DNA from 2 places in the Serpentinimonas sp. SMBJO2 genome. Region 2 is predicted to be linked to the other one. Evidence: predicted binding sites of a transcription regulator. Region 2 holds the regulator's gene; the other holds the start of a gene.
What was found. Region 2 encodes HrcA, which represses chaperone genes, less so after heat shock. Its sites were predicted from a motif close to TTAGCACTCNNNNNNNNNGAGTGCTAA; they were not measured.
Positions count from the first base shown of each region.

Region 1: the regulator HrcA is predicted to act here: its motif matches at 1,892-1,918, upstream of rpoH (RNA polymerase sigma factor RpoH).

Region 1 is NZ_CP150628.1:691,138-696,246, reverse strand. It holds gene AAAZ40_RS03115 (PQQ-dependent sugar dehydrogenase) at 1-1,150, opposite strand, end outside; gene AAAZ40_RS03110 (hemerythrin domain-containing protein) at 1,254-1,790, shown strand; gene rpoH (RNA polymerase sigma factor RpoH) at 1,971-2,930, shown strand; gene lysS (lysine--tRNA ligase) at 3,004-4,539, opposite strand; gene AAAZ40_RS03095 (replication-associated recombination protein A) at 4,702-5,109, opposite strand, start outside.
Region 2 is NZ_CP150628.1:1,443,614-1,448,722, reverse strand. It holds gene AAAZ40_RS06755 (acyl-CoA dehydrogenase) at 1-364, shown strand, start outside; gene AAAZ40_RS06750 (CaiB/BaiF CoA transferase family protein) at 380-1,588, shown strand; gene AAAZ40_RS06745 (NAD-dependent succinate-semialdehyde dehydrogenase) at 1,619-3,112, shown strand; gene hrcA (heat-inducible transcriptional repressor HrcA) at 3,646-4,686, opposite strand; gene AAAZ40_RS06735 (NAD kinase) at 4,724-5,109, shown strand, end outside.

The sequences.
Region 1 (5,109 bases), 750 kb from region 2:
CGTTGCGCTCGTCGGTGAGCAGGTAGAGCAGGCCGTCGGGGCCTTGGCGCACGTCGCGGATGCGCTGCCCCAGGTCTTCGAGCAGGCGCTGCTGGGCCACCACGCGCGTGCCGTCGAGCTGCAGGCGCAACAGGTGCTGGCCGCGCAGCGCCCCCACGAACAAATTGCCCTGCCACTGCGGCCCGTAGCGCGGGCTGAGCAAAAAGGCCATGCCCGAGGGCGCGATCGAGGGCGTCCAATGCACCAGCGGCTGCTCCATGCCGGGGTGCTCGGTGATGCCGGCGCCGATGCGCGTGCCGATGTAGTTCACGCCGTGCGTGATCACCGGCCAGCCGTAGTTGCGCCCCGGCAGCACGCGGTTGAGCTCGTCGCCGCCGCGCGGGCCGTGTTCGTGGATCCACAGCATGCCATCCGGCCCCCAAGCCGCCCCCTGCGGGTTGCGGTGCCCCCAGCTCCAGATTTCCGGCAAGGCGCCGGGGCGGCCCAGCAGCGGATTGTCGGGCGGCACCGAGCCGTCCTTGGCCACACGCACCACCTTGCCATGGTGGTTGTCCAGCGTTTGCGCATCGTCCATGCGGCTGAAGCGGTCGCCCAAGGTGAGGAACAGGTGGCCGTCGGGCGCCTCGACGATGCGGCAGCCAAAGTGGTGCCGGCTGCCCACCTTGGGGCTTTGGCGAAACAGCACGCGCAGTTGCTCGATGCGGCGCAGGTCGGCCGACAGGCGCGCGCTGGCCAGGGCGGTGGAGTTGCCGCCGCCCGCCCGGGCTGGCTCGGAGTAGCAAAAATAGATGATGCGGTTGCGCTCGAAGGCGCGGTCGGTGATGAGGTCGAGCAAGCCGCCCTGCCCGCCTTCGTCGATGTCGGGCAGGCCTTGCAGTGGGGGGCTGACGCGGCCGTCGAAGCCGACCACGCGCAAGCGCCCGGCGCGCTCGCTCACCAGCACCTGTTCGGGGCCGATGAAGGCCAACGCCCAGGGGTGCTCCAGGCCCTGCGCCAGCACCTGCGGCTGGGGCTGCGCGGGTGTCGCACTGGTTGCAGCGCTTGGCCAGGAGGTCGCCGCCAACCCCAGCGCCAGCGCCGCCAGGGCGTGGCGCCAGCGCTGCAGGCGCGGCCACAAAGAAGAGCAAGCAAAGGCTGGGTCGGATGGCATAGGGGTGGCCCGGTCGGCGTTACCAAAGCTTGCGCCAAGTCAAAGTGGCGCGCGGAAAGGCTGAGAATAATCGAAGTGTTCGTTTTTTTCAGGGAAAACCCCCATGATCAGCCCCCGCGCCTCCATCAACCTGTTCGACTTTCTCGACACCAGCCACCGCGAGTTGCAGCGCCATCTGGTTTTGTTGCGCGCCACGGTCGAGACCTGCCAGACGCGGTCGCTCGACGCCGCCGGGCGCAAGCAGGCGCGCGCAGTGCTGGATTTCTTCAATGGCGAAGCGCGCCAACACCATCTGGACGAAGAAGCCCACGTCTTTCCGGTGCTGCTGTCCAGCCGCAGCGAAGAACTGGCCGCCACCGCGCGCCGCCTGGTGCAAGACCACGGCTGGCTGGAAGAAAACTGGCTGCACATCGCACCCGCCATTTCTGCCCTGAGCACGGGCAACCAGTGGTTCGACCCCATCGAGCTGCAGCACGCGCTGGAAGTGTTCGAAGCGCTGTACCTCGATCACCTGCTGCTCGAAGAATCGCTGGCCTACCCGGAAGCGCAAAAGCGCCTGCAAGCCTACGACCAAGCGGGCATGGGCCGCGAGATGGCGCAGCGGCGCGCCCAAACGCGCCGCGCCACGGCGTCGGCCTGAAACTGGCCGCCTACAGATCGGCTGGCTGGCGAGAGGGCGGCCTCGGGCCGCATCGTTGCTGCTTCGGCGGCCTTCTTTTTGTGCCCTTGCTGCCCTCGCTCTTGGCACTCGAGGCCGTAGAGTGCTAACATTCGGCCATTGCCAAAGCCGCACGGCTTGACCATCAAAGGAGATGCCCCCATGAGCAGCACCGCCCTTGCCCCGTTCACGCCTTACCAATACGCGCCCTCAGCCCCCGTGGGCTGGACCGGCACGTCGGCGCTGGTGTTGCCGCCGCTGGGCAACCTCGACGCCTACATCAGCGCCGTCAACCGCCTGCCGCTGCTCACCGCCGAGGAAGAGCACGACTACGCGCAGCGCCTGCAGCAGCACAACGACCTGGAAGCCGCCGGGCGGCTGGTGATGTCGCACCTGCGGCTGGTGGTGTCGGTGTCGCGCCAGTACCTGGGCTACGGCCTGCCCCATGCCGACCTGATCCAGGAAGGCAATGTGGGTCTGATGAAGGCCGTCAAGCGCTTCGACCCGCAGCAGGGGGTGCGGTTGGTGAGCTACGCGCTGCACTGGATCAAGGCCGAAATCCACGAATACATCATCAAGAACTGGCGCATGGTGCGCGTGGCCACGACCAAGGCGCAGCGCAAGCTGTTTTTCAACCTGCGCAGCATGAAGCAGGCCTTCAAGGCGCAGGCAGCCGATGCCGACACGCACCGCGAGCAGCTGAGTGAGTTCGAGGTGGACGCGATGGCGCGCGAGCTCAACGTGCGCCGCGCCGACGTGCTCGAGATGCAGACCCGGCTTGCCGGCGGCGATGTGGTGCTCGACCCCAGCCCAGGGGACGACGGCGAGGAGGCCTACGGCCCGATCGCTTACTTGGCCGACAGTGGCCACGAACCGAGCACGGTGCTCGAGGCGCGCGAGCGCGACCACCTGGCCAGCGAGGGCGTGCAGCGGGCGCTGGGGCAGCTCGATGCGCGCGCACGCCGCATCGTGAGCGAGCGCTGGCTCAAGGTGGCCGATGACGGCAGCGGCGGCATGACGCTGCACCAGTTGGCGGCCGAATACGGCGTGAGCGCCGAGCGCATCCGCCAGATCGAGGCCGCCGCGCTGAAAAAAATGCGCCTGCTGCTGGAAGCGGCCTGAGGCGCTGAGAGGCCGAGAGGCCGAGAGGCCGAGAGGCTGGAGGGCTGCGGGGCTGGGCCGCCCCGCCCCGGCCCTACTCCCGGCGCAGCGCCGGGAACAGGATCACGTCGCGGATGCTGGGGCTGTCGGTGAGCAGCATCAGCAGGCGGTCGATGCCGATGCCGCAGCCGCCAGCCGGCGGCATGCCGTACTCGAGTGCGCGCACGAAGTCGGCGTCGTAGTACATGGCTTCGTCGTCGCCGCCGTCTTTGTGGCCTGCCTGCGCGGCAAAGCGCGCCGCCTGGTCTTCGGCGTCGTTGAGCTCGCTGAAGCCATTGGCCACCTCGCGCCCGCTGATGTAGAGCTCGAAGCGCTCGGTGATGCTCGGGTCGGCGTCCGAGGCGCGCGCCAGCGGCGAGATTTCGGTCGGATGGTTGCAGATGAAGGTGGGTTGCCAGAGCTGCGGCTCGATGGTTTCTTCGAAGTACAGGACTTGCAAGCCGGCCAGGCTGCGCTCGGCCAGCCGCTGCTTGACTGGGTCGAGGCCGAGCTGCTGCAACTGGGTTTGCAGCCAGGCGCGGTCGTCGGCCTGAGCGCCGGCGTGGCTGTATTTGGCGATGGCCTCGCGGATGGTGAGCCGCTCGAACGGCGCGCCCAAATCCACATCGCGCCCCTGGTACTGCAGCCGCGTGCCGCCGCAGACGCGCTGCGCCACGTGGCGGATCATCTGCTCGGTAAACACCATCAGGTCGAGGTGGTTCCAGTAGCCCGCGTAGAACTCCATCATGGTGAACTCGGGGTTGTGGCGCACGCTGATGCCTTCGTTGCGGAAGTTGCGGTTGATCTCGAACACGCGCTCGAAACCGCCCACCAGCAGCCGCTTGAGGTAGAGCTCGGGGGCGATGCGCAAGTACATGTCCTGCGCGAGCGCGTTGTGGTGCGTGACGAACGGCCGCGCATTGGCGCCACCCGGTATGGGCTGCAGCATGGGCGTTTCGACCTCGAGAAAGTCGTGCGCCAGCATGAACTCGCGCAGGCTGCTCACGGCCAGGCTGCGCGCCAGAAAGCGGCGCCGCGCCTGGGAGTCGGTGATCAGATCGACGTAGCGCTGACGGTACTTGAGCTCCTGGTCGTGCACGCCGTGAAACTTGTCGGGCAACGGCCGCAGGCTCTTGGTGACCAGACGCAGCCGCTCGACCTGCAGCGTGAGCTCGCCGGTCTTGGTTTTGAACAGGGTGCCCTCGGCGGCCACGATGTCGCCCAGATCCCAATGCTTGAAGGCGGCGTGCTGCTCGGCGCCCACGCTGGCGTCGTTGAGGTAGATCTGGATGCGGCCCTCGGTAGGGCCAAAGGAGCCGTCTTGCAGCGTGGCAAAGCTGGCTTTGCCCATCACGCGCTTGAGCATCATGCGCCCGGCCACGCTGGCGCGCACCTGCAGCGGTTCGAGCATCTCTTTGCTCAGGCCGCCGTATTCGGCGTGCAGGGCCTCGGCGCGCTGCTGCGGCTTGATGTCGTTGGGGAACGCCACCGGCCCACCGGCCGCCTGCGCCAAGCGCAGCGCCTGCAGCTTGGCGCGCCGCTCGGAGATCAGGTGGTTTTCATCGGCGGGCAGGTGCGTGTCGTCGGCCATGGTGCGCGGTCGGGGTGTGGGTGCAAACCCTTGATTTTAACGGGGGAGGCCGGGAGCACGACAACGCAAGCCAGGAGACGGCCCTCAAGCGCGTGCTGCCGGTGTTGCAGGAAACGGCGCGCAGCATGCGGCTGCTGCTTTAGACAGCACAGGCCTGCAGGCTCAGGGCTTGGACGCGGCCGCATTGCGTGCGCGCAGCTCGCGCAGCTTGTCGCCGATGCGAATTTCGAGGCCGCGTGGCACCGGTTCGTACAGGGGCGGCGGCTGCAGGCCGTCGGGAAAGTAGCTTTCGCCGGCGGCGAAGGCGTCGGGTTCGTCGTGCGCGTAGCGGTAGCCCTGGCCGTGCTCGAGCGTGCGCATGAGCGCCGTGGGGGCGTTGCGCAGGCGCAGCGGCACCGGCCGGCTGCCGTCGCGCTGCACCAGGGCGCGCGCGCTTTTGTAGGCGCTGTAGGCGGCGTTGCTCTTGGGGGCCACGGCGAGGTAGAGCGTGGCCTGGGCCAGCGTGAGCTCGCCTTCGGGGCTGCCCAGGCGCTCATAGACTTCGGCGGCGTCGAGCGCGATGCGCAGCGC
Region 2 (5,109 bases):
GCTCGAGCGGCAGCAGTTCGGCCGCCCGCTGGCCGCCAACCAGCTGATTCAGAAGAAGCTGGCCGATATGGTGAGCGAAATCGCGCTCGGCCTGCAAGGTTGCCTGCGCCTGGGGCGCCTGAAAGACCAAGGCCAGGCGGCGATCGAACTCACCAGCCTGCTCAAGCGCAACAGCTGCGGCAAGGCGCTCGACATCGCCCGCACGGCGCGCGACATGCTCGGCGGCAACGGCATCAGCGACGCATACGGGGTGGCGCGGCATCTGGTCAACCTCGAAGTGGTCAACACCTACGAGGGCACGCACGACGTGCACGCCCTCATCCTTGGGCGCGCCATCACCGGCATCGCCGCTTTTGCCAACTGAACAGCCCAACGCCCCATGCCCCCTGCCCCCTTCAGCGCCAGCCCCGCCGCCACGCCTGTGCGACCACTCGAGGGCGTGCGCGTGCTCGACCTCTCGCGCGTGCTCGCCGGCCCCTGGGCGGCACAGATACTGGCCGACTACGGCGCCGACGTGATCAAGGTCGAGCGCCCCGGCTGCGGCGACGACACCCGCGCCTGGGGTCCGCCCTGGTGGGGCGAAGGCGAGCAGCGGCTATCGGCCTACTTCGTCTGCGCCAACCGCGGCAAGCGCTCGGTGGCCATCGACCTGACCCAGCCCGAAGGCATCGAGCAGGTGCGCGAGCTTGCGCGCGAGGCCGACGTGCTGATCGAAAACTACAAAGTCGGCCAACTGGCGCGCTATGGGCTGGATGCGCCCAATCTGCAAGCCCTCAACCCGCGCCTGATCTACTGCTCCATCACCGGCTACGGCCAGACCGGCCCGCTCTCGCCCCGAGCCGGTTACGACTTCGCCATCCAGGCCGAAGGCGGCCTGATGAGCATCACCGGCAACCCCGACGGCGAGCCGCAAAAGGTGGGGGTGGCGGTCACCGACCTGCTCACTGGCGTCTATGCCTGCAGCGCCATCCTGGCCGCGCTGCACGAGCGCGGGCGCACCGGGCGCGGGCGCGTGATCGACGCCGCCTTGTTCGACGTGCAAGTGGCCATGCTGGCCAACCAGGCCAGCAACCAGCTCATCGGCGCCACCCGGCCCAGCCGCATGGGCAACGCGCACCCCAACATCGTGCCCTATCAGGTTTTTGCCACCCGCGACGGCCACCTCGTGCTGGCCGTGGGCAACGACGCCCAGTTCAACCGCCTGTGCGAGGCCATCGGCCAGCCGCTGCTGGCGCGCGACCAGCGCTTTGGCACCAACCCGGCGCGGGTGCAACACCGCCAAGAGCTGATCGAGCTCATCGGCCCAGTGCTGCGCCAGCGCGACACCGCCGACTGGCGCACGCATCTGGATGCGCTGGGCATCCCGTGTGCGCCCATTCTGGACGTGGCGCAGGTGCTCGAGCACCCGCAAGTGGCGGCGCGCGGCCTGATCCTGCCCGCGCAAGCGGCGCCGGAGGATGGCGCGCTGGGCACCCCGCCGGCGCTGGCGCACCCGATCCTGCTCGACGGCCAGCGCCCCTGCGCCGCACTGCCCCCACCCGCGCTCGGCCCCGAGCACACGCACTGGCAGCCGCTGCCTGGCACCTGAACCCCCCCAAACGAGCGAGCCCGTCACCCCATGCCCACCCCCACCTCCTGCCCCCTGAGCCTGCTGCACGACCCCAGCCTGCTCAAAACCGACGCCCTGATCGACGGCCGCTGGGTGCCCGGCAGCCAGCGCTTTGACGTGCACGACCCGGCCACCGGGGCCAAGCTGGCCGATGTCGCCAACCTCGGGCCGGCCGAGGCCCAGCAGGCGATCGACGCCGCCCACACCGCCTGGCCGGCCTGGCGCAACCAGACCGCCAAGCAGCGCAGCCAGATTTTGCGGCGCTGGTTCGAACTGCTGCTGGAGCATCAGGACGATCTGGCGCGACTCATGACCGCAGAACAAGGCAAACCCTTGGCCGAAACCCGGGGCGAAGTCGCTTATGGGGCCAGCTTCGTCGAATGGTTTGCCGAAGAAGCCAAGCGCGTCAATGGCGAAACCCTGCCCCAGTTCGACCCCAACCGGCGCCTGCTGGTGCTCAAGCAGCCCATCGGCGTCTGCGCCGCCATCACGCCCTGGAACTTTCCGCTGGCCATGATCACGCGCAAAGTGGCGCCGGCGCTGGCGGCGGGCTGCCCGGTGATCGTCAAACCGGCCGAACTCACGCCCCTGACCGCGCTCGCCGCCGCCGAACTGGCCCAGCGCGCCGGCCTGCCACCGGGCGTGCTCAACGTGCTGAGTGCCGACAGCGCGCGCTCGATCGCCATCGGCCAGGTGCTGTGCGCCAGCGACACCGTGCGCCACCTGAGCTTTACCGGCTCCACCGAAGTCGGGCGCATCCTGATGGCGCAGTGCGCGCCGACGGTGAAAAAGCTCGCGCTCGAACTCGGCGGCAACGCCCCCTTCATCGTCTTTGACGACGCCGACCTCGACAGCGCGGTCGAAGGCGCGCTGGCCAGCAAATACCGCAACGCCGGCCAGACCTGCGTCTGCGCCAACCGCTTTTATGTGCAAGCCGGCATCTACGAGGCTTTTTTGCAGAAATTCGCGGCCCGTGTCGGCACGCTGCAAGTGGGCAGCGGCTTTGCCGAAGGCGTGGCCATCGGGCCGCTGATCGAGCCCGCCGCGCTCGACAAGGTGCAACGCCACCTCGACGACGCGCAGGCCCAGGGGGCGCGGGTGCTGGTGGGTGGGCAGCGCCTGAGCGCGCTGGGCAGCGGCCAGTTCTTTGCCCCCACCGTGCTCGCCGACTGCCACGCCGCCATGCTGTGCGCACGCGAAGAGACCTTCGGCCCGCTGGCCCCGGTGTTCCGCTTCGACACCGAGCAAGAGGTCATCGCCGCCGCCAACGCCACCGAATTCGGGCTGGCGAGCTACTTCTACAGCCGCGACGTGGGCCGCATCTGGCGCATGAGCGAGGCGCTGGAGTACGGCATGGTCGGCGTCAACGTCGGCATCTTGGCCACCGAGCACGTGCCCTTTGGCGGCATGAAACAGTCGGGCCTCGGGCGCGAGGGCTCGCACCACGGCATCGACGAATACCTGGAGCTCAAGTACGTCTGCGTGGGCGATGTGCTGCGTTGAGCGTTGCGGCGCTTGCAGCAGCTCTGCCGGGCGCGGCTTCACCGACCTTCGGCCTCCCCCTCGTCGGTCTGGAAGTTTGGGCAGATGGTGGGCCTCCCGTGAGTCGAACACGGCACCAACGGATTATGCGTACCAGCTATGGCTTTCGCCACCCCTTTCGGGTTTGTGGTCTGGACTGTCTCTTGTCGTTACGACCTGCCCGTACAGTCTCTACACGTCCTCCCCCAAGGGGGAGTTTCGCTCGGGATTGCCACGCCAGCAAGGCAGAGGTTTCCCCGAATTTGAGCAGTTCTACCGGCAGGCAGAGTGAACTTACCCACCGGCAACCCACATTCGCGCCGCCCGTATTCTTGCGAACCGCAGGGCGGCGCAGCTTAAGTCCGCTGCTCTAACCAAGCATGAGCTAGAGGCCCAGAGATCTGGAGTTTACTGCATCCCCAAGCGCCCAGACAAGCGCCCAAGGAAGCGCCGGCACAGGCGCCCATGCGCCCACCGGCACAGGCACGCGCAGGCCCATGCTGGGCGCCAGCTGCTCACGGCGGGCTGCGAAACTCCTGGCGCGGCTGGCTCAGGGCGTTGCCCAGCAGCTTGGCGGTGATGTCCACGATCTGGATCATGCGCTCGTAGGGCATGCGCTGCGGGCCGATCACGCCCAGGGTGCCGACCACGGCGCCATCGACGGTGTAGGGCGCGCTGACCACCGACAAATCCTCGAACGGCACGCCTTGGCTGTCGCCGCCGATGAAGATCCGCACCCCGTCGGCCTGGTGCGAGACGTCGAGCAGCCGCATGAGCTGGGTTTTTTGCTCAAAGATATCGAATAGCCGCCGCAACTGCCCCAAGTCGTGCGAAAAATCGCTCACCGACAGCAGGTTGCGCTCGCCGGCCACCAGCACCGCGTCTTGCTGCGCCTCGCTTTCGGTACCCAGCTCAACCGCTTGCAGCATCAGGGCGGCGATCTCACCACGCAGGCGCTCGACTTCGGTGCGCAGGCGGTCGCGCACCTCGCTCAGCGTCAGGCCGGCGTAGTGGGCGTTGAGAAAATTGGCCGCTTCTTGCAGTTGGCTTTGTTCAAACTCGGGCTGGGTGTGGATGACGTGGTTTTGCACCTCGCCATCGGGCGAGACCAGAATCACCAGCACGCGCCGCTGCGACAGGCTCAAAAACTCGATGTGCCTGAAGACGCTGGCGCGCTTGGGCACCCGCACCACGCCCACGAAATGCGACAGGCTGGAGAGCAGCTGCGCCGCCTGGTTGAGCACTTGGCGCGGTTGCTCGCCATGCAGGGCAGCGGCCGGCATGGACTCCACGGCGGGGAGCTCGTCGCGCCGGGCGGTGAGCATGGTATCGACAAACAGCCGGTAGCCGCGCGCGGTGGGCACCCGGCCCGCCGAGGTGTGCGGGCTGGCGATCAGGCCGAGATCCTCGAGGTCGCTCATGACGTTGCGGATGGTCGCGGGCGAGAGCTCCAGCCCGGCCGCACGCGACAGGGTGCGCGAGCCCACCGGTTGACCGTCGGCGATGTAGCGCTCGACCAGGGTTTTGAGCAGGTGCTTGGAGCGGTCATCGAGCATGAGGAAGATTTTAATGGGCTTGTGCTTTAATTTGCACATGAATCAGCACGCCTCAACCCCTGCTGCACCGCCGCTGGCTGCCCTGCCGCCTGCGGCAGAGCTGCGCTTCCACCACGTGGCGGTGATCGGCAAATACAACGCACTGGGTTCGCGCGGCATCATCGACACCTTGGCGCATTTTTTGCTCAAACAGGGCTGCGCCGTGAGCCTGGAGCGCGAAACCGCCCTCAACACCGGGCTGGAAACCTACCCGGTGCTCGACGTGAGCGAGATCGGCCGGCACTGCGATTTGGCGCTGGTGCTCGGGGGCGATGGCACCATGCTGGGCATCGGGCGCCAGCTGGCGCGCCAGCAAGTCCCTCTGGTGGGGATCAACCAAGGCCGACTGGGCTTTATCACCGACATCCCGTGGCAGGGCTACGC